DNA from 3 places in the Streptomyces sp. NPDC055815 genome. Region 1 is predicted to be linked to each of the others. Evidence: riboswitches for the same ligand, from Rfam matches in the RefSeq annotation. Region 1 holds a riboswitch; each other region holds the start of a gene.

Region 1 (10,126 bases):
CGCATCGGCACGGCCGTCGTCCAGCTCCTCATCGACGCCATCGAGGGGGTGGGGGAGTACAACCCGGACTCGATCGTCATGCCGTACGAGCTGATCGTCCGCCCGTCCAGCGGCCGCGCCCGGGTCCCCCGGTCGAGAGTCCCGTCCCGCTCGCCCCACATGCAGCCACTGCACCCGTAAAGCCCCGCCAAGTTCACCCCATCCGGCGACACCGCCCCGCCGACTTCCGGGCCGCCTCTCTGCCGGTGCGCTACTCGGGTCGCGGGGCCGGGCGGTGGGGGAGGGCGCAGGCGGCGGTGCCGCCCGGCATGCGGTGACGGTTGTTCGCGATGAGTCGGTACACGCCGTGGGCCACCCACCGCACGGGTGGCAGGGTGAGCAACGCGCCGGCCGCCGGCCACCCGCCGCCCGAGCTCAGCAACGCCTTCGCGACAGCCTGGGCACCCCCGTACACGGCACCGCCGGGCGTCACCCACAGCACCTCGTGCGAGGCCCGCGTCGCGGTGACACCGAGATCCTCCAGGTCCGCGAACTGCCAAGGAGTGGTCTCGCACCGGGGCTTCAGGCGTCGCTCGGCGAACCTCGCCGAGGTCGAGCAGAATCCGCAATCTCCATCGAAAACGAGCACGGGCTGATTTCGCATGACTCCATCATGCCCGCGCCCGGAGCCGGGCGGTCGCTCCGGCCCGGCCTCGCGGTCAGGAGCGGCATACGACCTCGGTCAGGCGGTCGGCCGCGTCGACGGCGGCCTTCGCGAGCCGGGCGCCCGGGTGCCGGGTGAGGCGTTGGATCGGGCCCGTGACCGTGACGGCGGCGACCACCCGCTGGGACGGGCCGCGGACCGGTGCCGAGACGGAGGCCATGCCGGGTTCGCGCTCACCGATCGACTGGGCCCAGCCCCGGCGCCGTACGCCGCTCAGGGCGGTCGCGGTGAAGCGGGCACCCTGCAGGCCTTGGTAGAAGCGCTCCGGTTCCTCCCAGGCCAGCAGGACCTGGGCGGCGGAGCCGACCTTCATCGGGAGGGTGGACCCCACCGGCACGATGTCGCGCAGGCCGGACGTCCGCTCGGCGGCGGCGACGCAGACCCGCACCTCACCCTGGCGCCGGTAGAGCTGCGCGCTCTCGCCGGTCGCGTCCCGAAGGGACGTCAGGACCGGGCCGGCCGCGGCAAGCAGGGAGTCCTCGTCCGAGGCGGCCGAGAGCTCGGTGATCCAGGGTCCGAGGACGAATCGGCCCTGGAGGTCCCTGCCGACCAGACGGTGGCGTTCGAGTGCCGTGGCGAGTCGGTGGACCGTGGGCCGCGCCAGGCCGGTGGTGGCGACAAGCCCGGCCAGATGGGCAGGGCCGGACGCCAGCGCATCGAGGATCACCGCGGCCTTGTCGAGGACGCCGACACCACTAGAAATATCCGAAATGTCCATAGAAAGGGGTACTCCAGTCTCGGCGCGCGAGCATGACTCGCGGCGACCTCACCCCGGGAAGGGCAGGGGAAGGAAGGTGAGGGAAGGGGATGGTCAGCGGGAGAGGGCCGAGCAGGTCGGCCGATATGCCGCGACGATCATGAGCTGGGTACGCGGGAAGCCCGGAACGGGCAGAGCCGGGGCGAAGGGCAGCGTAGAGAGCACCGTGTCTCCTCATCTTTTCCCGCGCCACGTTGGCGCGGGCCGGAGTTGGCACTGATCCCGACGGCGCGGCGCGAACATGGAGCGCCGAGACGATCGGGGAGTTGCCGGGGCTTCGTAGGGCCGGTCCCTCCACCCCTCTGGATGATTCGCGGAGAACCATACAAGACACCCGGGGCGAGCTGCCAGCGACCCCCTGGTGAAGCAGCAAGGCAGGCCGGGCGGAGTGCGCTGAACGCCGGCGCCTCGCCCGGCAGGCGGGGGAGCTCGTCCCGGCTCGCATGGGTCCCACCCGCAGGATGATCCCCGGCCGCAGCCCGATAGATTGCCGGCGACACGAGAAAAGAGCTCGCATGGACTCCCGCATCCCGCGGCTGCGACGCAAGCTGGCACGCATTCCCTACGCGCCCCACCGAAGCCACTCCTTCGGCGAGGAACGGCACGCATTCCGTCTCGGCCCCCGCTTGTCCGAAGCCCGGGCGGACGCCTTCGAAGCCGAGAACGACGTGGAACTCCCACGCCCCTACCGGGACTTCCTCACCACCATGGGCGGCACCGGTGCATCCCCGTACTACGGACTGATCCCACTCGAACGCTGCGCCCTCTTCACGATGAACCGCGCCACCGCCGACACACGGACGAGAGGATTCCGTCGGGCCTACCGCCCCACCCGCGAAGGCCACCTCTTCCTGCACGTCATCGAACGCGGCTGCAGCGACCTCGTCCTCCTCGGCGTCACCGGCCCTCTCACCGGACGCATCCTCATCGGCAACACCGACGGCTTCTGGGGCCCGAACGTCTCCTCGGCCCCGGATTTCCTCGCCTGGTACGAGCGGTGGCTCGACCACATGGCCGGCGGCAAGGACAACCGAGCCCTGCTGCTCACCTCGCCGCGGCTGCACGTTCACCCACGCCAGTACCGTCTCTCGCCGAGGATCTGACCCTGACCCTGACCAGGCGACGGGAACGGGAACGGCGGGGAGTGGGAGCTAACGCTTGCGTTCGGCCGCGGTGAGACCGCGCAGGGTCCACAGCCCGTACGCGGCAAGCAACGGCTTGAACAGCGTCCACTCCCCGAGGCGGTAGTCGCCGGCGCGGACCAGCCTGTCGGCGAGATCGGGCCGCTGACGGCGCAGGTAGGCGCGCGCTTTGAGCGCGTGTGCCGGCTGGGACGCGATCGCGATGTGCTCCGCACCCTCCAGCAGCGGGACCACGTGGGTGATGTTCTCCCACGTGTTCCTGCTCTGGTCCTCGACGAGAACACGACCCTTGTACCCCAGCACGGACCGCGCGTAGTCGGCCATCAGCTCCGCCTCGGCCGTACCACCCCCGACCGCCCCTCCGCTGAAGACGATCACGGAGTCGCCGTCGGCGTCCGCGCCGACGGAACGGATCCCTGCCCTGACCCGCCAGCGGTTGACGAGGTTGATCGACTCGGACGGGTTGCGGTAGCCGAGCACGACCACGGCTCGGGAACCGTGGCCGCCGGCCTCGACCAGGGTCCGGGACCAGCGCCGGTTCAACCACTCGCCCCAGGCCAGAACAGCGACTCCGGCGGCCGGCAACGTCCACGCTCGCATGACAGACGATCCTAGGCCCTGTGCGGAGGAACAGGCCGGACGATCGGCACCGCATCGTCGGAGCGGCCCACCGGGCCGGGAGCGGTCGCAGCAGGTCAGGTCCGTCGAAAATCCCTCGACATCGGTCGCCATGATCGGGGAGGCTGCGCGCGATGACCAGAATCGACGACACACCGCCTGCGTGGGACGAGCGCACCCAGCTCACCACGTTCCTCGACTACACACGCGACACGGCCCGTGCCAAGTGCGAGGGCCTCTCCGCGGAGAACGCCCGCAAGGCGCTCCTGCCGGGCTCACCGCTCATGACCATGAGCGGAGTGATCAACCACCTCCGCTGGGTCGAGTACTACTGGTTCCAGGTGGTCTTCCTCGGTGAGGAGGACCACGGCCCCTGGACCGACGAGGACCCCGACCGCGAGATGCGCATCGCCGTCGACTTCCCGCTCACGCAGCTGCTCGACGAATACGCCGAACAGAGCGCCCGCTACCGCGAACTCGTCGCCGAGAACGGCCTGGAGACCAAGGCGAAGCGCGCCGTACGCAACGGCCTCCACGTCGATCTGCGCTGGATCCTCCTGCATCTCACCGAGGAGACAGCCCGCCACAACGGTCACCTGGACATCCTGCGCGAGCTGCTCGACGGAACGACCGGCGACTGAGCCTCCGCCGGTTGCAGACCACGGGGCCGGCCGGCTGCCGTTGCAGCCTCGGTGCTGCCGGATGACCCGCTGCTTCCTCGGCTCCGGCGAGCCGTCATCGAACGGCGGCTTGCCGGAGCGGGATCGACACTGTTCAGGGGGATGAGGGCGTGCCGGATGTGAGGAACTTCGATGCGGAGTGGGCGGCGGCACCCGAAGCGGTGAAGCGGTGCCTGGCCTTGGCGTACGAGGCGCTCGTGGCCGGCGGACTCGCAGTGGGCTCCGTACTCACGGACGCCAACGGGACGGTGTTGGCCGAGGGACGCAACCGCGCGTACGACGACGGTCCCGGAGGAGGCCCGCTGCGGGGTACGCCCCTCGCGCACGCCGAGATGAATGCGCTGGGCGCGGCACGTACCGACTGGGATCTCGGCGCCTTGACCCTGTGGAGCACCCAGGAACCCTGCTCGATGTGCACGGCCGCGGCGGCCTTCACGGGCGTGGGGGCGGTGCGCTACCTGGCCCCGGACCCCTGGGCGCTGGCCAGTGCCAATGACGGTTCGTCCGGTGTGTCCGGGCTGGACCGGCAGCCGTGGCTCGTGGCGGCGAACCTGATGTTTCTCCGCAGTGTCTCAGCGGCCGCGCGGGGGACCGAGGAACCACTGACTCTGCGTCGCTGCCGAGAACTTGAGCCGGAGACGACGGGACTGCACGACGCTCTGCCGCCGGGCCTGCCGGTGGCCACGACGGTCGAGACGTGGCTGGCGGAGCTGTGGCCCGTCGTCGGTGACGCCGCAGTCGCCCGGCGACGGCGGGTGGCAGAGGCCACTGCGCCCTGAGCACCGCCCTGAGTACCGCCGTGAGCGCAGTCCCCCCAACACGACCTGTCGGGGCTCCGTGCGATCCTCCCTCCATGAACGAGTTCGGCGACGCGCACGTGCGCCACGCGACACTGCTGTGGATGTCCCTCCTCGCAGCCGACGCCCGGGATCAACTGTCCTGGCTGGGGGAGCGCGAGCTGGAGACCGAGCCGGTCGTCGAAGAGGTGGAGCTCTTCTGCCGCATGTCCGAAGGGTTTGCCGAACGCGGTGTCCTCGACCCCGGGCAACTGCGCGACCTTCAGGCCGTCGGCCGGCGACTCGGCGAGATCGACGCCACGGGTCGCGCAGGCCTCTGGGGCGACGCCCTGGCTTCGGACACGGCATGGGACGACATCCGTCTCCTCGCCCGTCAGTACCTCGTCAGCACGCTGGGGGACTGGCGCCAGCCACTGCCAGGCAGCCGGTCAAGGCCGCACAAGGGCGACCACTGAGCCCCCGGGAGCGCGGCCACCGAACAGCCCCATCGCCCAGCGCTCTCCGAGACAGGAAGGCCCGCCCGATGCACCCCGCCGTCCGGGAACTCACCCGCCTCGTCCCTCCGCCGGCCGGCAGCCTGCCCCGCACCTGGTCCCGGACGGAGGAATGTCTGGGTACGGCGCTGCCCCAGGACTACAAAGACCTCGTCGACACCTACGGCGGGGGAGTCTTCGACGAGACGATCTGGATCCTGGAGCCGGACTGCACTGACGAGGACTACGACCTGGTGGCGATCGTCGGTGAGCGCGCCGAGGTACTCGGCAGACTCTGGGACCGCGGCGAGCCGAAGCCGGACGAACTCGCGGCCGACGGAACCGGCGTGCTCCCCTTCGCCTACATCGAGGGCAGCGGCGCCTACCTCTACTGGCTCACCAGCGAGACGGCGAAGCCCGGGGAATGGACCGTCCTGGTCAACGAGGGCCGTGGACCCGAATGGGAACACCACGCCGTCTCCGCCGCCGAGTTCGTCGCCGGAGTGCTCACCGGACGCATCCACTCGGAGACCCTCGGCGAGTTCGAGGACACGGAGCGGGGCTTCGACGCGAACGCGGACATCTTGGGCTCCGACGAGTAGGCGTGCGAGACGTTCTACGAGCTGGGGTCCGACCCGCTTGACCCGCCGGTCCCGCCGGATCCCGTTCCTTCGAAATGGGCCGTCGCCAGGACCGTGCCGTCCGGGGCCACCAGGCGGGCGCCACTGAGGTTGCCGGGATCCACGGGGGCCGGGGCGCCCCAGTAGCCGTAACCCGCCCTGAGGGGGAACGAGCCGAGCGATACGGAGGAGCCGTCGGCCCGCACCAGGAGGCAACGCACCGGGCCGTCGACCGCCCGTACCTCACCGAGGTCGACCGACATGTAGACCCAGCCGTTCCCGCCCGCCGCGTCGGCCAGGTGCGCGTAGATCCGCCCCACCTCCTTGCCGGCCCCGGTCCCCTCCCCGGCCGAGGAGACCAGCGTCGCCTCCAGGACGTGCGGTGCCGGGGCCACCACCTGGGGCGCGCCCTCCACCGCCGTACCGACCGCCCAACCGCCGAACCCGAAGGCCAGCGCCGTGGCCACGCCCGCCGCAGCCATCCGGAAGCGACGGCCCCGAATGCGCCGTCGCGCCGTCGGCGGAGGAGTCGAGGGTGCCGGGGCAGGGGCCGACGTACGGGCGGGGGCCATCGTCCGTACCGCCCGACTCTCGAAACCCAGCGGAGGCTCCGCCCCCGGCAGCAGCCCGAGCAGCCCGTCCCCGACCACCGTCAGCCGCTCCACGTACGCCCGGCAGTCCGGGCAGCGGTCCAGATGGGCCACCGCCTCGGCCCGCTCGCGCGCCGGAAGGATCCCCAGCGCGAGCTCGGCACCCTCCTCGCGCAGCCGCTCGCAGTCCATGCCGCTCACCGCGTCTCCTCGCTCTCCAGGAGCGCCCGCACCTTGATCGTCCCCGCCCGGATCCTGGTCTTGGCCGTGCCCAGCGGCACGCCCTCGAAGGCGGCGACCTCCCGCGCCGTCATCCCGTAGATCCCGGCCATCACCAGCGCCCGCGCCTGCTCCCGGGGCAGCGCCGCCACCGCCCGCCGGACCCGCTCGGCCGCTTCGTCGGCGAGCGCGCGCCGCTCCGGAGTCTCGGACACGATCCCCACCAGCGCCTCCAGGTCCTCAGGGGCGACCGGGGTCGCGCGCCGCGCCCGTACCGCGTCGATCGCCAGGTTGTGCGCGATGGCCGTCAGCCACGTCCGTACGGAGCCCCGCCTGCCGTCGTACACCTGGGCGTGCCGCCACGCCCGCTCGAAGGTCTGCTGGGCCACGTCCTCGGCGAGCCGCGGATCGCCGACGACGGCGACGGCCACTCCGTAGACGGAGCGCTGGAAGCGGCGCACGAAGGCCACCGCGATCTCCGGATCGCCCGTGGCGAGACCGGAGAGCAGTGCCTCGTCGGGAACCCGCTCCAGCGGAAGGCCCATGCGTCCCACACTCGTGGATACGTCCGAAGTCCCCGAAGGGATGGTCCGAGCTCATTGTCCGCCCGGACCGCAATCCGGGCGCGGCCGAGCGTCGTACCCCCTGTGGGGACCGAACCGGAGGACCAAGCCCGCGGGCCGGTCCGAAGAGCCGACGCGGAGGACGGAACGATGACGAAACCGACACCACGTACGCGCGCGCTGCTCGGCCTGTCGGCCGCCGCGCTGGCCGGCCTCCTCGCCGCTTGCGGAGGCGGCAACGGCGACGGTTCCAGCAGCGGTACGACCACACCGCCCCCCGAGCAGAAGAGCACGGCGCCGGCCGGTACGACCCAGGTGAAGGCGGACCTGGCCGACTTCAAGATCACGCTGTCACAGCAGACCTTCACACCCGGCACGTACGCCTTCGCCATCACGAACACCGGGCATCACGACCACGCCCTGGAAGTCGAGGGGCCGGGCGGCGAGAACCGCTCCAGCACCATCGGCCCGGGGGAGTCCACCACCCTCACGGTCACCTTGAAGGACGGAACGTACGAGATCTACTGCCCGGTCGACGGACACAAGGACCAGGGCATGAAGACCGAGATCACGGTGGCCGGCGCCCCCGTCAACAAGCCGGACACCACCCCGACGACCCCGAACACTCCCGGCAATGGTTACTGACCGAACCCGCCGCATCGCCGTGCTCCTGCTGCGGCTGGCCGCAGCGGGCCTGACGGCGACGATGGGCGCCATCCACCTCGCCCTGTGGGCCGACGGCTACCGCGACCTGGCCACCATCGGCTGGCTGTTCCTGCTGAACGGCGTCGTGGGCTGCCTCCTCGCGGCGGCCCTGCTCTTCACCCCGTACCGCTGGCTCGGACCGGTCGCCGCCGCCACGGCGCTGTTCACGGCGGGCACCCTCGGCGCACTCTTCCTGAGCCTCACGACGGGCCTGTTCGGCTTCCACGAATCGGCCGACGCGGACCTCGTCCGCCCCAGCATCACGATCGAGACGGCGGGTGTCCTGGTCCTGACGACCCTGGGGGTATCCGCACTCAGCCACCGCCACCGCCAGCACCACTCACGGGGCTAGGTGTATTGACCCGGAGCGTTGTTGATTCGGCTGATGGGTGGCTTGCCGGCGAGTGCGGTGTGGCAGCGGTGGTGGTTGTAGGTGTGGAGGAAGTTTGCCAGGGCCGCTGTCCGCTCGTCGTTCGAGAGGGAGGGCCGTAGGCCCACTCGCCGAGCAGGGTGCGGTTGAAGCGTTCAGGCGAGCCGGTTGAGCCGGTGGCGGGTGAGGATCCGGTGGACGGTGGATGAGGGCAGGCCCAGGATCGGGCCGATCCCGGCGGGGCCGAGTTTGTGGCTTCGCCGCAGGTCGCAGACGCGGTCTTCCACCGCGGCCGGGGTTCGGTGCGGTGTGGTGCGAGGCCGGCTCGGCCGGTCTTGCAGGCCCGCATCGCCCTCGGTCCGCCACCGGCGGATCCACTTGTGGGCCGTGGCCCGGGAGATGCCCATCTCTGCGGCCACGTGAGCGACCGGACGGCCTGAGCAGACACGTTCGACCAGCAGTCTTCTACCGAAGACGGTCAGCCGGGCATTACGGTGGGCCACGAAGACCTCCGTGAGGTGAGTTCCTGGACAGCTCCCACCACACCGGAGGTCTTCGCCATGTTCAAGACCAGACCAGTGTCGACAACGCTCGTGATCAATACACGTAGGGCCTGTCTCTCTGGTCGGCGCGGGGTCTCCGCACGAGCAGGATGCGGCTGGGCTTCTGGGCGGCGGTGTCCGCACACAAGCCATTCCCTGCTGGGCAGGGGGCGGTCCGCGCCCAGTGCACGTCAGTTGACGACACACCCGGCAAGGGCCCACTGCTCTGGAACGAAACCGTCTGCCCCATCGCTGCTGGACAGTTGGGTTACCCTCCTTCCTCGTGGACCAGTTGACCGCCGAAGACCCGCCGCGCATAGGCCCCTACCGCCTCATCGCCCGCTTAGGTGCCGGCGGCATGGGCCGGGTGTACCTCGCCCGCTCCGAAGGCGGGCGCACTGTCGCGGTCAAGGTCGTGCAGACCGAGTTCGCCCAACACGCCGAATTCCGCTCGCGGTTCGCACGCGAGGTCACCGCGGCGAAGCGGGTCGGTGGGGGCTGGACCGCGGCAGTGCTCGACGCGGACACGGACGCGGAGACGCCCTGGGTCGCGACGCAGTACATTCCCGGGCCCGATCTGCAGGCCGTCGTGGCCGAGCAGCACGGGCCGTTGCCCGAGCAGTCGGTGCGGGTCCTGGCCAACCGTCTCGCGCTCGCCCTGCAGGCCATCCATGGGGCGGGCCTCGTCCACCGCGACCTCAAGCCGTCCAATGTCCTGGTCACCGTGGACGGGCCCCGGGTCATCGACTTCGGTATCGCCCGGGCGCTGGACAGCATCAGCGGGGACAGCCTGCAGACCCGTACGGGCATGGTGATCGGCTCGCCCGGCTTCATGTCCCCGGAACAGGTGCGGGGGCTCCACGTCACCGCCGCCTCCGATGTGTTCTGCCTGGGTTCGGTCCTCGCCTACGCCGCCACGGGGCGCCAGCCCTTCGGGGCGACCGGCAACGGGCTGCACGCCCAGTTGTTCCGGGTCGCCGAGGAAGAGCCGGACCTGGACGGGCTGCCGGAGGCGCTCCTCGGACTCGTACGGGAGTGCCTTCAGAAGGACCCGGAACGACGCCCCACGCCGGAGCAGGTGGCCGCCCGCACCGCCACAGAAGGCGCCGACGAATGGCTGCCGGGCGCGCTCCTCGGTCGACTGGGGCGCCAGGCGGCACAGTTGCTGGACTTCGACCCGCTGCGCCCGGATACGGCCCTCGTGCCGAGCCAGGATCCCATTCCGCCGGTGCCTGCCCGGACCGAGCCCAGGCCCCAGCCCGTGCAAGCGCCCGCGGCACTTCAGCCCGTGCAAGCGCCTTCCGCATCCCCGCCGGACGCGCTCGCGTACGCGCCCACGGCGGGGCC
Region 2 (10,126 bases), on a different contig from region 1:
GGGCGGAGCGGGCCACCGGCTCACCGCTCCCGCAGCGCCTCCAGCTGGTCCAGGAACCACCGCTGCGGCGGGTGCGCCGTGGCCGTCGCCGCCAGGCGCTTCGTGCGGTCCGCGCGTTCCGTCGGGGGCATGGTCAGGGCCGTGTGGAGGGCCTCCGCCGTCTCCGTGACGTCGAAGGGGTTCACCGTGATCGCGTCCTCGTGGAGTTCCTCGTACGCGCCGGCCTCCCGGGAGAGGACGAGTGCGCAGCCCGACTCCGAGACGACCGGTATCTCCTTCGCGACCAGGTTCATGCCGTCGCGCACCGGGTTCACCAGGGCGACGTCCGCCAGGCGGTAGGCGGCCAGGGAGCGGGTGAAGTCGTCCTCCACCGAGACCAGGACCGGCCGCCAGTCCGCCGTGCCGAACTCCGTGTTGATGTCGGCGGCGAGTTCCGTGACGGAGGCCGTGTACGTGCGGTACGCCTCCAGGTCCTGGCGCGAGGGGTACGCCGAGGCCAGGTGGACCACTCGGTCGCGCCATTCCGGGTGGGTCGTGAGGAGTTCCCGGTAGGCCTCCAGGCCTCGCAGGATGTTCTTCGAGAGTTCCGTGCGGTCCACTCGGACGATGGTCTTCCGGTGGCCGATCTCGTCGCGCAGTCGCGCCAGGCGGTCGTCCACCTGCGGGCGGTACGCCAGCGCCCGCAGCTCCTCGCCGTCCACCCCCAGGGGGTACGCCGCCACCCGCGTGTCTCCCAGGTCGCCCGCGCCGGCCTCGAACGCCTCCGCCCACGCGCGCGTGTGGAAGCCCAGGCGGTCCGCGCCGAGCATCCCCCGCAGGAGCTCCTCGCGGATGTCGGCCGGCAGCATGCGCAGGTACGCGGGGGAGGCCCAGGGGGTGTGCGTGAAGTGGGCGATCCGCAGGTCCGGGCGGAGGTCCCGGAGCTGCCCCGGGACCAGCGCCAGGTGGTAGTCCTGCACCAGGACCGCCGCGCGCTCGGCCGCCTCCGCCGCCAGGGCCTCCGCGAACGCGCGGTTGTAGCTCCGGTACGACTCCCAGCGGCGGCGGAACCCCGCGTCGAACACCGGCTCGCGCGGGATGTCGTACAGGTGGTGGTGGAGGAACCAGAGGACCGAGTTCGCGATGCCGTTGTACGCGTCCGCGTAGACGGCGGGATCGATGTCCAGCATGCGCACGCCCGGCTCGCCCGTACCGCGTCTCACCGCCTCCCGGTCGCCCGCGCCGAGCGCCGCGCACACCCAGAGGCTCTCCTGGGAGTCGATGGTGCTCAGGGCCGACGCCAGGCCGCCGCCGCCCTTGCGGGCGTCCAGCGAACCGTCCTCGCCCAGTGCGTACGAGACCGGGCCCCGGTTGGATGCCACCAGCACAGTTGCCATGTGGCGAACCTAGCCCGTCCCGTAAACGCTCAAACGTACGTATACGAGACGGGTGGATTCGGCCACGGGGAGTTGCCGCAGGTCAGTCGCGTCGGCCGCGCATCGCCGCCTTCGCCACCAGGCCGGTCGCCGCGAGGGCCACGGCGAGTGCGCCGAGCAGCCAGAGGCGTTCGCCGTTGCTTCCCGTCTCCGCCATCGAGTCCGCCGCCGTCGAGCCGGAGCGGTGGCCGCCCTGTGGCCCGGGCGCCGGGGGAGCCAGGGAGGCAGGGGTCTCGGGGGAAGACGGGGAGGCAGGGGTCTCGGGGGAAGACGGGGAGGCAGGGGTCTCGGGGGAGGACGGGGGTGCCGGCGAGGAGGGCGGTGCAGGGACCTCGGCCGATGCCCCCGTCGTCGCCGAGGGGTCCGGCTGCGTCGGGGTCGGGTCCACTCGCGACGGCGACGGCGACGGCGACGGCGTCGGCGTCGGCTTCGGGTTCTCCGGCTCCGGGACCGGTACGGAGAAGGCGAGCGCGGACGGCACGTAGGTGTCGCCGCTGGTGGAGAAGGTCAGGTCCGCCGAGGTCGCGCCCGGGGGGACGGCGCCGGCCGGGACGTCGAAGGCCTTGTCGTCGATGCTCAGGTTGTTCGTGAGCTTCGGGGAGACCGCGCCGTCGTCCTCGCTGACGAAGAAGTTGTTCGTGTTGCCGGTGTGGGCCTCGGTGACGTTCCTGCCGTCGACGAGGAACGTGTCGCCCGGCGTGTTCCAGTCGCCCTCGTACGCCGTCACGCTCGCGCGTACCGTGCCCGGGCCCCGGTGGAAGCCGTCCACGGTGATCGTGGTCGCCGGGGACGTCGAGCGCTGCAGGACGTGGCCGCCGTACACGTACACGTTCCGCCGCTCCGGGGCCTTCACCGGGTCCGGGCCGGGGAACCTGTGGACGACCGTCAGGGACCAGCCGGCGACGCAGCCCTTGCCGCTCGGGGCCCAGAGGTTGCCGACCGCCACCTGGGCGTCCGTCCCCGACACGCCCGCGAAGGCGGCGGTGACGTCCGACTCGCCCGTGTAGTAGTGCGGGCCGCTGGTGTCGGCCGGGTCGGCGACCATGCTGTCGATCGATACCGGGGTCGCGGGACCCGCACCGACCCTGATCACCGGGGCCGTCGTCGTCGGGTCGCCGGGGGAGCGCCCGACGTCCGCGCCCGAGATGTCGCAGCGCTTCAGCTGCGCGCCGCTCGGGCCCTTGTACGTGCCGTCGTTCCCGCCCCAGAAGAGGCGGGCGTACGCGACCTCGGCGCCCGCCGGGATCTTCACGTGGCCCGTACTGGAGCCGAACCCGGCGTCCCCGGTGCCGCCCGCGTCGATGCGCCGCATCACGAAGGTGTTGTTGTTGTCCGAACCCTGGCCGGAGGCCGCCGTCGCACAGCGGGCCGCCAGGTCCGCGGGGGTGCTCGGGCAGCCCATGACCGTGTTGCCGATCGTGGTGAAGTCGCCGTACAGCGACTCGTCGTACCGCTTGCCGAAGGGCTCGACCACGTCCGCGGCGGCCGGTCCTGCCGCCGCGGACGCGAGCGAGCCCGCCGCGAGCCCGATGACCGCGAGCACCCTGCCCAGGTGATGGTGTCTGAAGCGCATAAAAGGGCAATGTATGCAAAACGGATCATCGTGGGGCGTTACGCCACGCGGCGGTGTGCGTCCTCCTCGGAACTCCTTCGCCGTTACGCCACGCGGCGCTGTGCGTACTCCGCGATCTCGGCCATCGGCGGCCGCTCCTCCGTGTCCACCGCGTACGTCCGCGGCTCGAAGCCCTTCTCGCCCCGCTCGAACTGGGTGAGGCGGGGGCGGACCAGATGGCCCCGGGAGAGCCGCAGCTGGGCCGTCCGGTAGATCGCCGCCGCCATCCGGCCCAGCGCCTGCCCGTCCTGGTGCCGGTGCTTGCGCACCCCCACGTCCACCTGCGCGAGCGCGTCCAGGCCCACCGTGTGCAGCGCGTCCACGAGCAGCCCCAGCTCCACTCCGTAACCGACCGGGAAGGGCAGCCGTTCGAGCAGCGAGCGCCGGGCCGCGTACTCGCCGCCCAGCGGCTGCACGAAGCCCGCCAGCTGCGGCCAGTGGAGGTTCAGGAGCGGGCGGGCCACCAGTTCCGTCACCCGGCCGCCCTGGCCGGGGGTCTTGCCGGAGGCGAGCCCATCGAATTCAGTGCCGAGCGGGCGGTCGTACATCGCCTTCACGAAGTCCACGTCCGGCTCCGTGAGCAGCGGGCCCACGATCCCCGTCACGAAGTCCGCCGAGAAGTCCCGCAGGTCCGCGTCCACGAAACAGACCACGTCCCCGCTCGTCACCATCAGCGACCGCCAGAGCACCTCGCCCTTGCCGGGGACGGCCGGTATGCGGGGGAGTATCGCGTCCCGCGCGACCACCCGGGCGCCCGCCGCCGCCGCGACCTCCGCCGTACGGTCCGTGGAGCCCGAGTCGATCACCACCAGCTCGTCCACGAGGGGGACGGCCTCGGTCATCAGCTCGCGCCGGATCACGGAGACGATGTCCCCGACCGTCGCCTCCTCGTTCAGCGCGGGCAGGACGACGCTGACGGTCGTGTTCCGCTTGGCGGCGAGGATCCGTTCCAGCGGCCGGTCCGTCACTGACCAGGACCGCCGGGCCAGCCAGCGCTCCACCTCTTCCAGCACGTGATCTCTCTCCATCTCGCGGGTCGGACGGCCGGTCCAAGGTTCCGGGCCTTCGGTTACAGTCTTGAACAACGCGGATGCCCGATGCACGTCGGGGTGCCGCCCGCGTCGGAGTGCAGGAACGAAAGTCCACCGCGCTTCACAATCGAATACCGCTCATCCAGAGGGGCAGAGGGAAACGGCCCGTTGAAGCCCCGGCAACCCTCCAGTCGGTTACCACTCGTCTCCAGCGAGGTCCCCGGCTAGGGAAGGTGCCAAATCCGTCTCATGGCGAAAAATTCGTCATGGGAAAGATGAGGAGAAAGGGCCTCGCCTCCATGGCTGTTCAGACCGTCGCACCCACCACCGTCGACCTCGGTCCCGCGTCCGGGCTTTCCTGTCGCGAATGCGGTGAAGTCTTCCCGCTCGGCCCGATCTTCGCCTGCGAACTCTGTTTCGGACCGCTCGAAGTCGCGTACGACCTTCCCACCGGTGACCCCGAGGCGCTGCGCAAGCAGATCGAGGCCGGCCCCGCCAACATCTGGCGCTACGCCCCCCTCCTGCCCGTCCCCGCCGACGTCGCCGAGAAGCCCAACCTGAACCCCGGCTGGACCAAGCTGATCCAGGCCGACAACCTCGCCCGCGAGCTCGGCGTCGCCCCCGGAAAGCTCTTCGTCAAGGACGACTCCGGCAACCCGACCCACTCCTTCAAGGACCGGGTCGTCGCCCAGGCCCTCGAAGCCGCCCGCGCCTTCGGCTTCACCACCCTCTCCTGCTCCTCCACCGGCAACCTGGCCGGCGCCGTCGGCGCCGCCGCCGCCCGCGCCGGCTTCCGCTCCTGCGTGTTCATCCCGCACGACCTGGAGCAGGGCAAGGTCGTCATGGCCGGTGTCTACGGCGGTGACCTCGTCGCCATCGAGGGCAACTACGACGACGTCAACCGCTTCTGCTCGGAGCTCATCGGCGACCCGCTCGGCGAGGGCTGGGGCTTCGTGAACGTCAACCTCCGCCCGTACTACGGCGAGGGCTCCAAGACGCTCGCCTACGAGATCTGCGAGCAGCTCGGCTGGGTCATCCCCGACCAGCTCGTCATCCCGATCGCCTCCGGCTCCCAGCTCACCAAGATCGACAAGGGTCTCCAGGAGCTCATCAAGCTGGGCCTCGTCGAGGACAAGCCGTACAAGATCTTCGGCGCCCAGGCCGAGGGCTGCTCCCCGGTGTCGGCGGCCTTCAAGGCCGGCCACGACGTCGTACGGCCCCAGAAGCCGAACACCATCGCCAAGTCCCTCGCCATCGGCAACCCGGCCGACGGCCCGTACGTCCTCGACATCGCCCGCCGGACCGGCGGCGCCGTGGAGGACGTCGACGACGAGCAGGTCGTCGAGGCCATCAAGCTCCTCGCGCAGACCGAGGGCGTCTTCGCCGAGACCGCGGGCGGCGTGACCGTCGGCGTCACGAAGAAGCTCGTCGAGGCCGGGCTCATCGACCCGAACCTCACCACCGTCGTCCTCAACACCGGCGACGGACTCAAGACCCTGGACGCGGTGGCCGACACCTCTCAGGCGACCGCCACCATCCGCCCGAGCCTGGACGCGTTCCGCGACGCCGGCCTGGCGCTCTGAAAGGTAACGAACACATGGCCGTGAACGTCCGCATCCCCACCATCCTCCGCACCTACACCGGCGGCCAGGCCGAGGTCCAGGCCGAGGGCGCGACCCTCGCCGAGGTCATCGCGGACCTGGAGAAGAACCACACGGGCATCGCCGCCCGCGTCCTGGACGACCAGGGCAAGCTGCGCCGCTTCGTCAACGTCTACGTCAACGACGACGACGTGCGCTTCGAGCAGGGTCTGGAGACGGCCACCCCGGCCGGCGCGGGCGTCTCGATCATTCCGGCCGTCGCCGGAGGCTGACCATCAAGCACAGTGCCGGCGGGTGCTGAGACCCGTATAGCGCTACCAGTCAGTACGAATTGCCCCTTCCGCGCGATAAGCGGAAGGGGCAATTCTGCATGGTTGAGCGCGGTAGAGTTGGGGAAGTCCCCTCCGCTGCTCATGCCAGGCGCATATGAGAATGCGTCCCCGCACGACAAGAAGCAGCCAAAGTGTGTGCGCGTTGTGTACCTTCTGCGCCCTTTGCCGGGCCCGACTTGCCCCGGCATCCAGGGGATTATCCCCAATTCCCCTTTCCAGGGCGCCCAGAATTCTCGGTCGAATGACCTGTTGCAGAGGGCAGTTGGGCAGATACATTCAGCCGCGGTCGACGCGTTCCGGCGCAGGGTCTGACCCGGGTCCGCGAAGTGCGGTCCCGCGCAAGGGCCAGTAATAGGGGAGTTAGGCATGGCTCAGGGCACCGTCAAGTGGTTCAACGCGGAGAAGGGCTACGGCTTCATCGCGGTAGACGGTGGTGCGGATGTTTTCGTCCACTACAGCGCGATCCAGATGGATGGCTACCGCAGCCTCGAAGAAGGCCAGCGGGTCGAGTTCGAGATCTCGCAGGGCCAGAAGGGTCCGCAGGCGGACATGGTCAAGCTCGCCGTCTGAGCGCGGCGCGATCGGCCACCGACGCAACGCCGTCGAGGGGTCCGCATCCCTGTGGGGTTGCGGACCCCTCGCGCGTTCCCGGGCCTCTGCGCGCCCCCTTGATCCCCCTCCCGAAACGCGAGAGTCGCTTGCACTCTCCTAGGGCGAGTGCTAATCATTGGCGTTAGCACTCGGAAGGTGAGAGTGCTTACGAGGATCGGGCAGACGAGGTCCGCGGCCAGGTGGGGCAAGGAACCATCGGGCACGCAGGCCGTCCGTCGCGGGCGTCGGCGCGGTCCTGGAGCGTTATCCACCCCATGTCCGGGAGGACCACTTCACATGGCCAAGATCATCGCGTTCGACGAGGAGGCCCGGCGCGGTCTCGAGCGCGGCATGAACCAGCTCGCTGACGCCGTCAAGGTCACCCTCGGCCCCAAGGGCCGCAACGTCGTCCTCGAGAAGAAGTGGGGCGCCCCCACGATCACCAACGATGGTGTCTCCATCGCCAAGGAGATCGAGCTCGAGGACCCGTACGAGAAGATCGGCGCCGAGCTGGTCAAGGAAGTCGCCAAGAAGACGGACGACGTCGCTGGCGACGGTACGACCACCGCCACCGTCCTCGCCCAGGCGCTCGTCCGCGAGGGCCTCCGCAACGTCGCCGCCGGTGCCAACCCGATGGCCCTCAAGCGCGGCATCGAGAAGGCCGTCGAGGCCGTCTCCGGCGCCCTGCTCGAGCAGGCGAAGGATGTCGAGACCAAGGAGCAGATCGCTTCCACGGCCTCCATCTCCGCCGCCGACACCCAGATCGGCGAGCTCATCGCCGAGGCGATGGACAAGGTCGGCAAGGAAGGCGTCATCACCGTCGAGGAGTCCCAGACCTTCGGTCTGGAGCTGGAGCTCACCGAGGGTATGCGCTTCGACAAGGGCTACATCTCGGCGTACTTCGCCACCGACATGGAGCGCATGGAGGCGTCGCTCGACGACCCGTACCTCCTGATCGTCAACTCCAAGATCTCCTCCGTGAAGGACCTCCTTCCGCTCCTGGAGAAGGTCATGCAGTCGGGCAAGCCGCTGCTGATCATCGCCGAGGACGTCGAGGGCGAGGCCCTGTCGACCCTGGTCGTCAACAAGATCCGCGGCACCTTCAAGTCCGTCGCCGTCAAGGCCCCGGGCTTCGGCGACCGCCGCAAGGCCATGCTGAACGACATCGCCATCCTCACGGGCGGCACGGTCATCTCCGAGGAGGTCGGCCTCAAGCTCGAGAACGCGGGCCTGGACCTGCTCGGCCGCGCCCGCAAGGTCGTCATCACCAAGGACGAGACCACCATCGTCGACGGTGCCGGTGACAGCGAGCAGGTCGCGGGTCGCGTGAACCAGATCCGCGCCGAGATCGAGAACTCCGACTCGGACTACGACCGCGAGAAGCTCCAGGAGCGCCTCGCGAAGCTGGCCGGCGGCGTGGCCGTCATCAAGGCCGGTGCCGCGACCGAGGTCGAGCTCAAGGAGCGCAAGCACCGCATCGAGGACGCCGTTCGCAACGCGAAGGCGGCCGTCGAGGAGGGCATCGTCGCCGGCGGTGGCGTGGCCCTGCTCCAGGCGTCGAACGTCTTCGAGAAGCTCGAGGCGGACCTGTCGGGCGACGAGGCCACCGGTGCCAACATCGTCAAGCTGGCCCTCGAGGCCCCGCTGAAGCAGATCGCCGTCAACGCCGGCCTCGAGGGCGGCGTCGTGGCGGAGAAGGTCCGCAACCTGCCCGTCGGCCACGGCCTGAACGCCGCGACCAACGAGTACGTCGACCTCATCGCCGAGGGCATCATCGACCCGGCGAAGGTCACGCGCTCCGCGCTGCAGAACGCCGCGTCGATCGCCGCGCTGTTCCTCACCACCGAGGCCGTCATCGCCGACAAGCCGGAGAAGGCCGCCGCGCCGGCCGGCGGCGGCATGCCGGGCGGTGACATGGACTTCTGAGCCCCGGCTCGGTAGTCCATCGCTGAACGCGAACGAGGGCGGCACCCCCACCAGGGGGTGCCGCCCTCGGGCGTTCGGCGGATGCTGGAAGGTACGGAAGGGGTGGGAAGCGGTACGGAAGGGGTCGTCGTCATGGTCACCCTCCTCACCACACCGGCCGACCGCGAACTGGTCATCACACGCACCTTTGACGCCCCGCCGTCCCGCGTCTGGGAGGCCTGGACGCGGCCCGAGCACGTACGGGAGTGGTACGGGTCGGCCGGGCTGACCACCTCCGTCGTCGACATCGACCTGCGGACGGGCGGCGCGTGGCGCTGGGGCCAGACCGGGCCCGACGGCCAGGAGATCGTCTTCTCCGGCACGTACGAGGACGTCCTCCCGGTGGAGCGGCTCGACTACACGGAGGTGTTCGAGCAGATGCCGGACGCCGAACCCGTCCGGGTGGCCCTCACCTTCGACGCGACCCCCGACGGTGGCACGGCCCTGACCAGCACGTCCTTCTGGCCGTCCAACGAGATCAGGGACCAGGCGCTGGCGGCGGGCATGGAGGCGGGGGTGCGGGAGCAGTACGACAGGCTGGCGGCGCACCTGGAGGGGATGGGCTGAGTCACCGCCGGCGGAAGAGCCCGGTCCAGAGGAAGGACTCGCCGAAGGCGGGGGAGTCGGCGGACAGGGAACGCATGCGGCGGAGCTCGATCTCCTTCAGGTCGGCGAAGACCGTGCGGAGGTCGGCGTCCGTGTAGGCGAGCCCGCCGTGCAGTCGGCCCTCCCGGTAGAAGTCGGCGTCCGGGAGCTCGGACCCCATGCCGCCCTCGCCGGCGGCGAACGCGGTGAGCGCGAAGTGCCCGCCGGGCGCGAGGGCGCGCCGCAGCAGGGCGAGGTAGCTGATGCGCCGGTGCGGGGGCAGGTGGTGGAAGCAGCCGGAGTCGTAGACGAGGTCGTACGGTCCGTCGAGGGCTGCGGTGAAGGCGTCCCCGCACACGAAGCGGACGCCCTCGGCGCCCGTGTCCCCGGCGCGCTCCTCCGCCCAGGCGATGGCGGTGGGCGAGAGGTCGACGGCGGTGACGTCGAAGCCGGCCGAGGCGAGGTACAGGGCGTTCCGGCCGGGCCCGCAGCCGAGGTCGAGGACCCGGCCGCCGGCCGGGAGCAGGCCCTGCTCGACGTACGACACGAGGTTCTCGTCGGGCTTGGCGACGAAGAACGGCACGGGCTTGTCCCGGTCCGCGTAGAACCCGTCCCACCACGCGGAGCCGCCCTCCGTCCAGCGGTCGGCATCGGGTCGGAACAGGCCGTCGAGCAGGGTGAGGACGTCGTCGACGGTGCGGATGGTGCGGGCGGTCTCGCTCATGTGGATCTCCCCTCCGAGTCCCTTGATTCTACGGAGAGTTGAGGTAAAAGCCCAGGTCAGGGGTTGTTTACGGATCCCCCGTGCGGGGCGTGTGCGGGCGTACGGGGGGAGCGTGGGGCAGGGGGTCGGAGGGGCCCCGTGGGGGTCGTGGCGGGTGCCTCCGGGCCCGGGAAGGGGCTGTTTCCGGTGTTCGCGGGGAGGGTTTCTGCGCCGCGTTCCGGAAGGAGTCCGGCGGGCCCGCAGCCCGGCGTTCAGGCCGGCGGGCCCGCA
Region 3 (10,126 bases), on a different contig from region 1:
CCCGGACCTCGATAGGGTGGGTGTGTATCCGTCACGTGATCATCAGGAGCTGCCATGAGCGCTGCGACCCCCGCTGGAGGACCTACGTCGGCGGGCCGCTCCTGGCCCGTCCTGCTGAACGGCCTGCTCGACGGCCACGACCTCTCCGCCGACGACACGGCCTGGGCGATGGACCTGATCATGAGCGGCGAGGCGACCGACGCGCAGATCGCCGGCTTCATGGTCGCGCTGCGCGCCAAGGGCGAGACCGTGCAGGAGATCGCCGGCCTCGTCCGGACCATGTACGCGCACGCCAACGTCATCGAGGTGCCCGGGCGGACCGTCGACATCGTCGGCACCGGTGGTGACGGCGCCAAGACGGTGAACATCTCCACGATGGCGTCGATCGTGGTCGCCGGGACCGGCGCCAAGGTCGTCAAGCACGGCAACCGCGCCGCATCCTCCGCCTCCGGCTCCTCCGACGTCCTGGAGAAGCTCGGCGTCAATCTGAACCTGACCCCGCAGCGGGTCGCCGAGGTCGCCGACGAAGCGGGCATCACCCTCTGCTTCGCGATCAAGTTCCACCCCTCGCTGCGGCACGTCGCCGCGGCCCGCGGCCAGCTGGGCATCCGGACGACCTTCAACGTCCTCGGCCCGCTGACCAACCCCGCCAAGGTGCGGGCCCAGGCCGTCGGCGTCGCCGACCCGCGGATGGCGCCCATCGTCGCCGGGGTCCTCGCCGAGCGCGGCAACTCGGCCCTGGTCTTCCGTGGCGACGACGGCCTGGACGAGCTCACCACCACCTCCACCTCCCGGGTCTGGGTGGTCCGGGACGGCGGTGTCACCGAGGAGCGCTTCGACCCGCGGGACGTCGGCATCGACCTCGTCACCCTGGAGGCGCTGCGCGGCGAGGACGCCTCGTACAACGCCGACGTCGCCCGCCGGCTGCTCGCGGGGGAGACCGGTCCGGTACGGGACGCGGTGCTGCTCAACGCGGCGGCGGCGCTCACCGCCCTCGACCCCGGCACGGGCACCCTCGCGGAGCAGCTGGCCGCGGGAATCGCGAAGGGCGCGGAGGCGATCGACTCCGGCGCGGCCCAGCGGTCCCTGGAGCGGTGGATCGCCGCCACCCACCGCTGACGCGCGACACGCGGCCCCGTCCGGCATGCGGACGGGGTTGCGCGTCGTCGATCAGCTGAACTACGTTCTGTATCAGGTCATGAGCGACAGCCCTCAAGCCCCGGCTGGCTGTCCGGCAACCCTCCGTCCGTGGCGGGGTGCCCCGGGTGAAGACCAGGTCGTACGGCAGAAGCCTGCGGCAAGCGCGGACCCCTGCGCACCACCCTGGGGTCCTTGGTCCTCTAGGGAGCGGTGTCTCGTGAGCAAGCGAATGCGTTAGGGCCCCTTCGGCCCCTCTCTCCACCTTTTCCGCCCGTACGCGGCACCCTTCTTCGCGCTGCCCTGCGGGCCCTTTCACGCCTTTTCGCGCCCTTTTTATGCCGGGAGATACCGCCATGTCCGCATGCCCGAACGCCGCCACCGTCGAGACCGCCGTCGCCGCCGAGTCCGCCGACCCCTGCTGCGCCGCCCCGCTGCCGGTCCTCGGCCGGGACGTGACCGTCCCGCTCGTCACCGGCGGCGAGGTGACCTATGCGGCGCTCGACTACGCGGCCAGCGCGCCGGCCCTCCAGCGGGTCTGGGACGACGTCGCCGCGTACGCCCCGTACTACGGCAGCGTCCACCGCGGAGCGGGCTACCTCTCCCAGCTCTCCACCGACCTCTTCGAGAACAGCCGCGTCACCGTCGCCGAGTTCCTCGACTGCCGCCCGGACGACCAGGTCGTCTTCACCCGCTCCACCACCGACTCGCTGAACCTGCTCGCCGCCACGATCCCGGCCGGCTGCCAGGTCTTCGTCTTCGAGACCGAGCACCACGCCTCCCTGCTGCCCTGGAGGGACGCCCGCGTCACCTACCTCAACGCGCCGCGCACCCCGGAGCAGGCCGTCGAGACCCTGGAGCGCGCCCTCGCCGACCGCGACCCCTACGGTCCCGCCCTCGTCTGCGTGACCGGCGCCTCCAACGTCACCGGTGAGCTGTGGCCCGTGAAGGAGCTCGCCGCCGCCGCGCACGCGCACGGCGCCCGGATCGTGCTCGACGCCGCCCAGCTGGCCCCCCACCACCCCGTCTCCGTAAGGGAGTTGGACGTGGACTGGGTCGCCTTCTCCGGGCACAAGCTGTACGCGCCCTTCGGCTCCGGCGTCCTCGCCGGCCGTGCCGACTGGCTGCAGGATTCCGAGCCCTACCTCGCGGGCGGTGGAGCGTCCCGCAAGGTAGCCCGTCGGGCCGACGGTGGTGTGGACGTGGAGTGGCACACCACCGCGGCCCGACATGAAGCCGGTTCGCCGAACGTCATCGGCGTCTACTCGATCGCCTCCGCCTGCAAGGCGCTGACCGAGGCCGGCTTCGACTCCCTCGTCGCCCGCGAGCAGCTCCTGATCGCCAAGGTCCGCGAGGGCCTGGCCGAGGTGCCCGAGGTGCGGGTGCTCTCGCTCTTCGGCGACGACGCGCCCCGCGTGGGCGTCATCTCCTTCGTCGTGGAGGGCTGGAACAGCTCCCACTTCGCCGCCGCGCTCTCCGCCGAGTACGGCATCGGCGTCCGCGACGGCCTGTTCTGCGCCCACCCGCTGGTCCGCACCCTGCTCGGCAGCGACCCGCAGGACCCGGGGGAGTGCGGCGCCCCCGAGGCCGCGCCCGGCGAGCGCTCCCTCAACGCCATTCGGGTGAGCTTCGGCGCCGGTACGCCGGACGAGCACGTGGACCGGTTCGTCGGCGCCGTGAAGGAGCTCGTCCGGGACGGCGCGCAGTGGAAGTACCGCACCGAGGACGGCCGCTGCGTCCCGGACCGCGGCTGATTGCTCACTCGTACGGGTGAAGGGGGCCTCCCGGTCGGGAGGCCCCCTTCAGTCGTGCCGCGGGTCCGGGGTCAGGACTCCAGACCGATGGCGAAGGCCGCCTCCAGGTCGTGCTGGGAGTACGTCCGGAAGGCGACGTGCGTGTCCGTGGCCTCGACGCCCGGGATCTTGCTGATCCGGCCGGGGATCACGTCCGCCAGGTCGTCGTGGCGCGGCACCCGGACCATGGCGATCAGGTCGTACGTACCGGTGACCGAGAAGACCTCGCTGACGCTGTCGAGCGCGGCGATCGACTCGGCGATCTCGGGGATGCGGTCCACGCTGGTCTTGATGAGCACGATCGCGGTGATCACGGCTGGCTTTCTCCCTCGGTCGCCGCGGCTTGGGCTTTCACTCTATCCCCACCGCGGAAGCGCACCCAGGCGTAGAGGAAGCCGACGGAGAAGCCCACGACATGGGCCAGATAGGCGACGCCCGGCCCCGCGCCCGCCGCCCGCGCGGCCAGCCACTGGAGCGTGAACCAGAAGATCAGCACGATCCAGGCGGGGAAGCGCAGCGGCAGGAAGAACAGGAAGGGGAAGAGGCTGGTGACCCGGGATCGGGGGAAGAGGAAGAGAAAGGCCCCGAGCACCGCGGAGATCGCCCCGGACGCCCCGACCAGGGTCTGCTCGCTGTCCGCGTGCGCCACCGCGTAGCCGGACAGGGCGATGTAGCCGGTGCCCAGATAGAAGAGGCAGAACTCGACGGCGCCCATGCGCTCCTCGGCCATGGCGCCGAAGACGTACAGGAACAGCATGTTTCCCAGGAGGTGGAGCCAGCTCCCGTGGACGAAGAGCGCGGTCAGCGGGGTGAGCAGGGCGCGCGGGTCGCCGCCGGTCAGCTCGGCGGGGACGACGCCCCAGCGGCGGAAGTAGGCGCCCTGGGCGGCCAGGAGCTCGTCGCCCGTGCCGTACCCCGGGTTGAGTCCGGAGACCGGACTGAGGGCGAAGAGCAGGCAGCAGGCGGCGATCAGTCCGTACGTCACCGTGGGTCCGCTGCGGGTGCCCCGCCAGGCACCGAGGGCCGCACCTCGCCAGTCGATCATGGACAGATCATGGCGTACCGGGGCCGAAGTGGACAGAGTGCCTCGCCGTGCCCCGCCCTCCCCGCGAGGCCGTAGGGTTACGGGCACCACCACCGCAGTTCGACGGCGCACCGCGGCACCCGCACCTGGTACCACGCAACAGGAAGAAGGACGGCACCGATGACGACGGTTCCCCTGCCGACCGACGAGACCCGCTGGCGCTGCACGCTCTGCGGCAATCTGACCCGCTTCGACGTGACCCGCTCGTCCAAGGTCGTGGAGTACGTCCATCTGGACCTCGCCGGGGATCCGACGGTCGAGGAGCGGCAGGTGGTCAGTGAGACCATCGAGTCGGTCCGCTGCCGCTGGTGCAACGCGGTGGACCAGATCGAACTGGTGGACAGGCCGGGCGCCGCTTCCTGAGGGACGGCGCGGACGACATAGGGGTGACGGATCGTGGAGCAGCCCGCGCACGGTGGTGAGCCGGCCGGCGCGGCAGGTGACGCTGCCGAGACGCTCGACCACCCATTGCCGGAAGGTGTACGGCGACGGGTCGTCGCGCTGGTCGCGGACGCCTTCGGCGGGCTCACCGTCGCGGAGCTGCCCGCGCCCCTGCGGCAGTACGCCCGCTTCACCGCGAGCCGGCGGGCCAAGTTCGCCGGCAACGCGATGGCCGCCGCCCTGGAGAGCGACCCGCTCTTCCGGCAGCGGATCGGCGAACGGTTCAAGCAGGGCCAGCCCGAGCTGGCCGGAGCCGTGGAGACCGGCGCCCCGCCCGCGGCCGCCGACCCCGTCGACGTGGCGGCGGCCGCCTATGTGCTGCGCCCGCCCGGCTGGGTCAAGCTCGTCGCCGCCGCCGGCGAGGAGGCCCAGCGGGCCGACGCCGAGCGGGCCGACGAGGCCGGCCGGCGCGAGCTGGAGCGGCTGCGCGAGGAGCTGGCCGCGGCCCAGGACCGCTCCCGGGGCGAGACCGAGCAGCTCAGGCGCGATCTGGACGCCGCCCGGAAGGAAGCGGAATCGCTTCAGCGCAAGCTGCGCAGCGCCCAGAGCGACGTCAAGCGCGGCGAGGCGGCGCTGCGCAAGGTCCGGGGCGAGATCGAGGCCGCGCGGGCCGAGTCGGCGGCCCAGGTCTCGGCCGCCGAGAGCGAGACCCGGCGGCTCAAGGCGCGGCTGGGCGAGGTCGAGGCGGCCCTGGAGGCGAGCCGCAGGACCGCCCGTGAGGGCCGCTCGGTGGAGGACATGCGGCTGCGGCTGCTGCTCGACACGGTCCTCGACGCGGCCCAGGGGCTGCGGCGCGAACTCGCGCTGCCGCCCGTCTCGGTGCACCCGGCGGACACCGTGGACGCGGTGGAGCCGGGGCGGATGTCGCCGAAGGACATCGCGGCGCGGGCGCTCTCCGAGACGGACCCGGCGCTGCTCGACCAGCTGCTCGCGCTGCCGCAGGCGCATCTGGTCGTCGACGGCTACAACGTCACCAAGACCGGCTATCCGACGATGCCGCTGGAGAAGCAGCGGCTGCGGCTGCTCGGCGGGCTCTCGGCGCTTGCGGCCCGCTCGGGCGCCGAGGTCACCTGTGTCTTCGACGGGGCGGAGCTGGCGGCCCCGGTGCTGCTCGCCCCGCCGCGCGGGGTGCGGGTGCTGTTCTCCAAGCCCGGTGTCACGGCGGACGAGTTGATCCGTCAGCTGGTCAGGGCGGAGCCGCCGGGCCGTCCGGTCGTGGTGGTCTCCACCGACCGCGAGGTGGCCGACGGCGTCGCGAAGGCGGGGGCGCGGCCGGTGGCGTCCGCCTTGTTGCTGAAGCGGCTTTCGCGCCTCTCGTAACGCATCGCAACTCCTGGGCGTTATGCCCGAATTCTGGATGGCGCACCGTCAAGTGCCCATCACAGGCCGTGTGATGAATGTAAATAAAGTGGTGCGTGGGCGAGAATTTTGCCAGCGGGATTTGAACTGATCACAACTTGGTCACTAGGGTCGGGCATCGAACCTTCGCGCGGTTGATCACCCATCCGGGGTGGCGGCGGAGGAACCGCCTGCCCGTGACCGGTTGGGCGGCTCTGAGGAAGAAGGAGCTCGCCTTCGTGGCGTCCCACCGTCGACCCAAGCAGCCGAGCCGCACCCGTGTGACCGTGCTCACCGTCACCGCGGCCGCCGCCGTGGCCCTCACCGCCCAGTCCGGCGCCCAGGCGGCCCCCGCCAAGCCCAAGATCGACGAGGTCAAGGCGAAGGTCGACGCCCTCAACCACGAGGCCGAAGAGGCCACGGAGCAGTACAACCTCGCCGACGAGCGCCGCGGGAAGCTGCAGAAGGAGATCGGCGCCCTCCAGGACAAGGTGGCCCGCGGTCAGCAGGAGCTCAACACCCTGCGCGACCAGATCGGTTCGGTCGCCAGCGCCCAGTACCGCTCCGGCGGCATCGACCCCGCGCTCCAGCTCTTCCTCTCCTCCGACCCGGACACCTACCTCGACAAGGCGTCCGCGATCGACCAGTTGAGCGCCCAGCAGGCCGACGTGCTCACCTCGATCCAGGCCAAGCAGCGCACGCTCGCCCAGCAGCGGGCCGAGGCCACCTCGAAGCTGGCCGACCTCGAGGACGTCCGCAAGACCCTCGGCGCCAAGAAGGCCAAGTACCAGGGCAAGCTGGCCGAGGCCCGCAAGCTCCTCAACAGCCTCACCGCCGCCGAGCGCGCCAAGATGCAGGAGCAGGAGCAGCGGGCCAGCCGCGGCGCCGCCGAGCGCGTCAACCTCGGCAGCGAGGTCCCCGCGAACGGCTTCGGCGCCGCCGCGCTCTCCGCCGCCGCCACCCAGCTCGGCAAGCCGTACGTCTCCGGTGCCGAGGGCCCCAACTCGTACGACTGCTCCGGTCTGACCATGTGGTCCTACCGTCAGGCCGGCGTCACCCTCACCCGCACCACCTACACCCAGCAGAACGACGGCGTGAAGATCGGCCGCAGCCAGCTCAAGCCGGGCGACCTGGTCTTCTTCAACAGCCTGTCGCACGTGGGCCTGTACGCGGGCAACAACACGATCCTGCACGCCCCCAAGCCGGGCGCGGTCGTCCGCTACGAGTCCATGGACTACATGGGCACCTTCCAGTTCGGCGTCCGGATCGCCGGTTGACCCACCCCGTGAACCGCTGCGGCACACCGCCCAATCGGGTGGTTCGCCGCGACGCGCACTGACCTGACGCCCCGCCGGTGACCTGTGTTCTCCGGCGGGGCGTCACTTTGTGTGCCCGGCGGCTTCGTTGGACGAGGACTGATCAGCGGCTACTGTCTGCCGCGCCAGTCTGCGTCGAGCCGAACGGAGCGCGATCCGTGGCGTCCCACCGCCGACCCGCCCGGGTCACCGTCCTCACCGCCGCCGCCGCGGCCACCGCGGCGGCGTCCCTCGGGGCTGTCCCCGCGAGCGCCGACCCCGGGGCCACGCCCGCGGCCACCCGCGCCACGGTCGACCGCCTCTTCGAGGAGGCCGAGAAGGCCACCGAGGGCTACAACCGGGCGGACGAGAAGGCGGACGCGCTGCGCAGGACCGTCTCGCAGGCGCAGGACAGCCTCGCCCGCGGCCAGGAGCGCATCAACCGCATGCGGGGCGCGCTCGGTTCGGTCGCCGGGGCCCAGTACCGCTCCGGCGGCATCGACCCCGCCCTCGCCCTGCTGCTCTCCTCCGACCCGGACAGCTACCTGGACCGGGCCACCGCCCTGGACCGGGTCACCGCCCGCCAGGGCGCCGCACTCGGCGAACTCCTGCGCGAGCAGCGCGCCCTGAACCAGAAGCGGAGCGAGGCCCGCGCGGCCCTCGGCGAACTGGAGCGCAGCCGGGCCGAGGTCGCCCGCCACAAGCGCACCGTCGAGCGGAAGCTCGCCGAGGCCCGCCGGGTGCTCGCCTCCCTCACCGTCGAGGAGCGCGCCGACTACGACCGCGCCTCCCGCACCGGCGAGCGCGCCGACGCGCCCGCCGAGGAGCTGCCGCCGCTCGCCGACCTCGGCCCCTCGCGGGCCGCCGCCGCGGTGATCGCCGCCCGCAGCGCGATCGGCAGGCCGTACGTGTGGGGGGCGACCGGCCCGTCCGCCTTCGACTGCTCGGGCCTGATGGTCTGGTCGTACCGGCAGGCCGGGATCAGCCTGCCCCGCACCTCATCGGCGCAGCGGTACGCCGGCCGCCAGGTGCCGCTCTCCCAGGCGCAACCGGGCGACCTCGTCACGTACCGCGGCGACGCCAGCCATGTGGCGATCTACGCCGGGAACGGCCAGGTCATCCACGCCCCCTACCCGGGCGCCCGGGTCCGCTACGACCCGGTGAACATGATGTCCCACGTCACAGTGACCCGCGTCTGACAGCGCCCCCCGTACGATCGGGGGCGTGGCGGGCAGGCGGAGTGGAGCGGTGCGCGGTGCGGCGGCGGGGCTGCTGGCCGCGGTGCTCGCCCTCGGCGGATGCGCGGCCCCCGCCCCGGTGGGCCCGGCCTCCGGGGAGGTCCAGAGCCTGCTCGACCGGCATGCGAGGGCCCTGCTCGACCGGGACGAGGCCGGCTACCTGGAGGCCCTCGACCCCGCGCTCGTACCGGCCGCGCGCACCGAGTTCGAACGGCTCGCGAAGGTCCCGCTGGGCGGCTGGAGCTACCGGGTCACCGATGTCGACCGGGCCGGAGAGGGCCGGGTCATCGCCAGGGCCGAGCTCGGCTACCGGATCAAGGGCTACGACTCCGGGCCCGCCACCACCGAGCGGGTCCTCGACCTCGCCGAGCGGGACGGGCGCTGGTACGTGACCGGCGACCGCGCCGCCGAGGGCGCCCCGCAGCAGCTGTGGCAGCAGGGCGAGGTCACGGCCGTGACCGGCAGGCGCAGCCTGGTCCTCGGCGTGGGGCAGAGCCAGGAGCGGCTGCGGGAGATCGCGGCGGCCGCGGACCGGGCGGTCCCGGCGGTCGGGGAGGCCTGGCACGGGAACTGGGCGGGCCGGGTCGTGGTCCTCGTGCCCGGATCGATCGAGGCGATGGGCCGGCTCCTCGGCGGTCCCGCCGCCTCCTACCGGGGCATCGCGGCCGTCACGACCGGCCGGACCGGCGGCGGCCCCCACGCGCCCGCGGACCGGGTGATCGTGAACCCGGACGCGTACACGGTGCTGGGAGCCTTCGGCCGGCAGCTGGTCCTCACCCATGAGACCACCCATGTCGCCACCCGCGCCCAGACGACGAAGGCCACCCCCGTCTGGCTCTCCGAGGGCTTCGCCGACTGGGTCGCCTACCGGGGGACCGAACGCACCGCCGCCCAGGCCGCCCCCGAGCTGCGCCGCGCGGTGCTGGCCGGCGACCTCCCGGCGGAGCTCCCCGTGGACGAGGCCTTCTCCTTCGGCGGGGACGCGGAGGCCCTGGCCCGGGCCTACGAGGGCGGCTGGCTGGCCTGCGAGCTGATCGCGGGCCGCTGGGGCGAGGAGAAGCTGACCGCGTTCTACCGGGCGGTGGGTGCGCACCCGGGCCGGGACGGCGCGGTGGAGAAGGCGCTCCGGGAGGTCCTGGGCACCACGCCGGAGGAGTTCACCGCCGACTGGCGGGCGTACCTGGCGGAGCGGCTCGGCTAGGGCGTGTGCCCTCCAGCTCCGCCAGGGCCTCCTTCAGCCAGGCCTTCTCCTCCGTGCCCGTCGCGCGGGCGATCCGCAGCATCCCCTGGCGGAAGAGGTCGGGCGCCCGCTCGACGGTGACCGGGGCCCCGTCCTCGTAGAAGAAGCTGGCCGGGGTGTCCAGGAACTCCTGGCGGCGGCGGAGGACGGCCGCCTGGTCCGCCGGGTCGGGCAGGTGCCGCAGGAAGGCGAGCAGGGTGAAGAAGCGCTGGCCGTCGGTGATCTCGGCGTCCTTGGGCGTGCGCAGCCGGGCGAGGAGCTCCCGGCGGCCCTCGGGGGTGAGCGAGAGGGTGCGGCGCGGGGCCGCGCCCGCGCCGGGCTCCGTACGGCTGTCGACCAGGCCGTTCTTCACGAGCCGGGTGATGGCCGGGTAGAGGGCGCCGTCGCTGACCGGGCGGACGTGGCCGCTCAGGCCCTGGATGCGCTCCTTGAGCTCGTAGCCGTGCAGCGGCTTCTCGTACAGGAAGCCCAGGATCGACAGCTCCAGCACCGGGCACCACTCCTTCGCGCTTGTCGGGGGACCGCCCCCCATGCTACCTCTTTCCGATGTACCTCTAATC

Evidence for each region. Region 1 has a riboswitch for S-adenosylmethionine ahead of ACWGN5_RS37620 (IclR family transcriptional regulator). Riboswitches for the same ligand answer to the same signal wherever they lie in the genome.
Region 2: it holds a riboswitch for S-adenosylmethionine, as region 1 does, so the genes downstream of both, thrC (threonine synthase) here and ACWGN5_RS37620 (IclR family transcriptional regulator) in region 1, are expected to answer to the same signal.
Region 3: it holds a riboswitch for S-adenosylmethionine, as region 1 does, so the genes downstream of both, ACWGN5_RS29955 (aminotransferase class V-fold PLP-dependent enzyme) here and ACWGN5_RS37620 (IclR family transcriptional regulator) in region 1, are expected to answer to the same signal.

What each region holds. Positions count from the first base shown of each region.
Region 1 covers NZ_JBSHDU010000101.1:19,640-29,765, reverse strand. The annotation lists partial or broken gene ACWGN5_RS37630 (substrate-binding domain-containing protein) at 1-180, shown strand, start outside; gene ACWGN5_RS37625 (thiol-disulfide oxidoreductase DCC family protein) at 251-643, opposite strand; gene ACWGN5_RS37620 (IclR family transcriptional regulator) at 699-1,421, opposite strand; SAM riboswitch class I at 1,632-1,773, opposite strand; gene ACWGN5_RS37615 (SMI1/KNR4 family protein) at 1,976-2,563, shown strand; gene ACWGN5_RS37610 (YdcF family protein) at 2,612-3,202, opposite strand; gene ACWGN5_RS37605 (DinB family protein) at 3,355-3,861, shown strand; gene ACWGN5_RS37600 (nucleoside deaminase) at 4,011-4,679, shown strand; gene ACWGN5_RS37595 (hypothetical protein) at 4,754-5,152, shown strand; gene ACWGN5_RS37590 (SMI1/KNR4 family protein) at 5,221-5,772, shown strand; gene ACWGN5_RS37585 (anti-sigma factor family protein) at 5,787-6,572, opposite strand; gene ACWGN5_RS37580 (RNA polymerase sigma factor) at 6,578-7,144, opposite strand; gene ACWGN5_RS37575 (plastocyanin/azurin family copper-binding protein) at 7,313-7,807, shown strand; gene ACWGN5_RS37570 (hypothetical protein) at 7,797-8,219, shown strand; partial or broken gene ACWGN5_RS37565 (helix-turn-helix domain-containing protein) at 8,399-8,740, opposite strand; gene ACWGN5_RS37560 (protein kinase domain-containing protein) at 9,063-10,126, shown strand, end outside.
Region 2 covers NZ_JBSHDU010000023.1:41,215-51,340, forward strand. The annotation lists gene ACWGN5_RS16985 (alpha,alpha-trehalose-phosphate synthase (UDP-forming)) at 21-1,376, opposite strand; gene ACWGN5_RS16990 (DUF11 domain-containing protein) at 1,459-2,988, opposite strand; gene ACWGN5_RS16995 (glucosyl-3-phosphoglycerate synthase) at 3,072-4,040, opposite strand; SAM riboswitch class I at 4,194-4,340, shown strand; gene thrC (threonine synthase) at 4,334-5,641, shown strand; gene ACWGN5_RS17005 (MoaD/ThiS family protein) at 5,656-5,931, shown strand; gene ACWGN5_RS17010 (cold-shock protein) at 6,358-6,561, shown strand; gene groL (chaperonin GroEL) at 6,880-8,508, shown strand; gene ACWGN5_RS17020 (SRPBCC domain-containing protein) at 8,611-9,114, shown strand; gene ACWGN5_RS17025 (class I SAM-dependent methyltransferase) at 9,116-9,856, opposite strand.
Region 3 covers NZ_JBSHDU010000058.1:32,675-42,800, reverse strand. The annotation lists gene trpD (anthranilate phosphoribosyltransferase) at 55-1,119, shown strand; SAM riboswitch class IV at 1,195-1,310, shown strand; gene ACWGN5_RS29955 (aminotransferase class V-fold PLP-dependent enzyme) at 1,494-2,891, shown strand; gene ACWGN5_RS29950 (Lrp/AsnC family transcriptional regulator) at 2,963-3,244, opposite strand; gene ACWGN5_RS29945 (rhomboid family intramembrane serine protease) at 3,241-3,975, opposite strand; gene ACWGN5_RS29940 (hypothetical protein) at 4,135-4,377, shown strand; gene ACWGN5_RS29935 (NYN domain-containing protein) at 4,411-5,775, shown strand; gene ACWGN5_RS29930 (NlpC/P60 family protein) at 6,033-7,070, shown strand; gene ACWGN5_RS29925 (NlpC/P60 family protein) at 7,268-8,287, shown strand; gene ACWGN5_RS29920 (hypothetical protein) at 8,313-9,527, shown strand; gene ACWGN5_RS29915 (PadR family transcriptional regulator) at 9,484-10,056, opposite strand.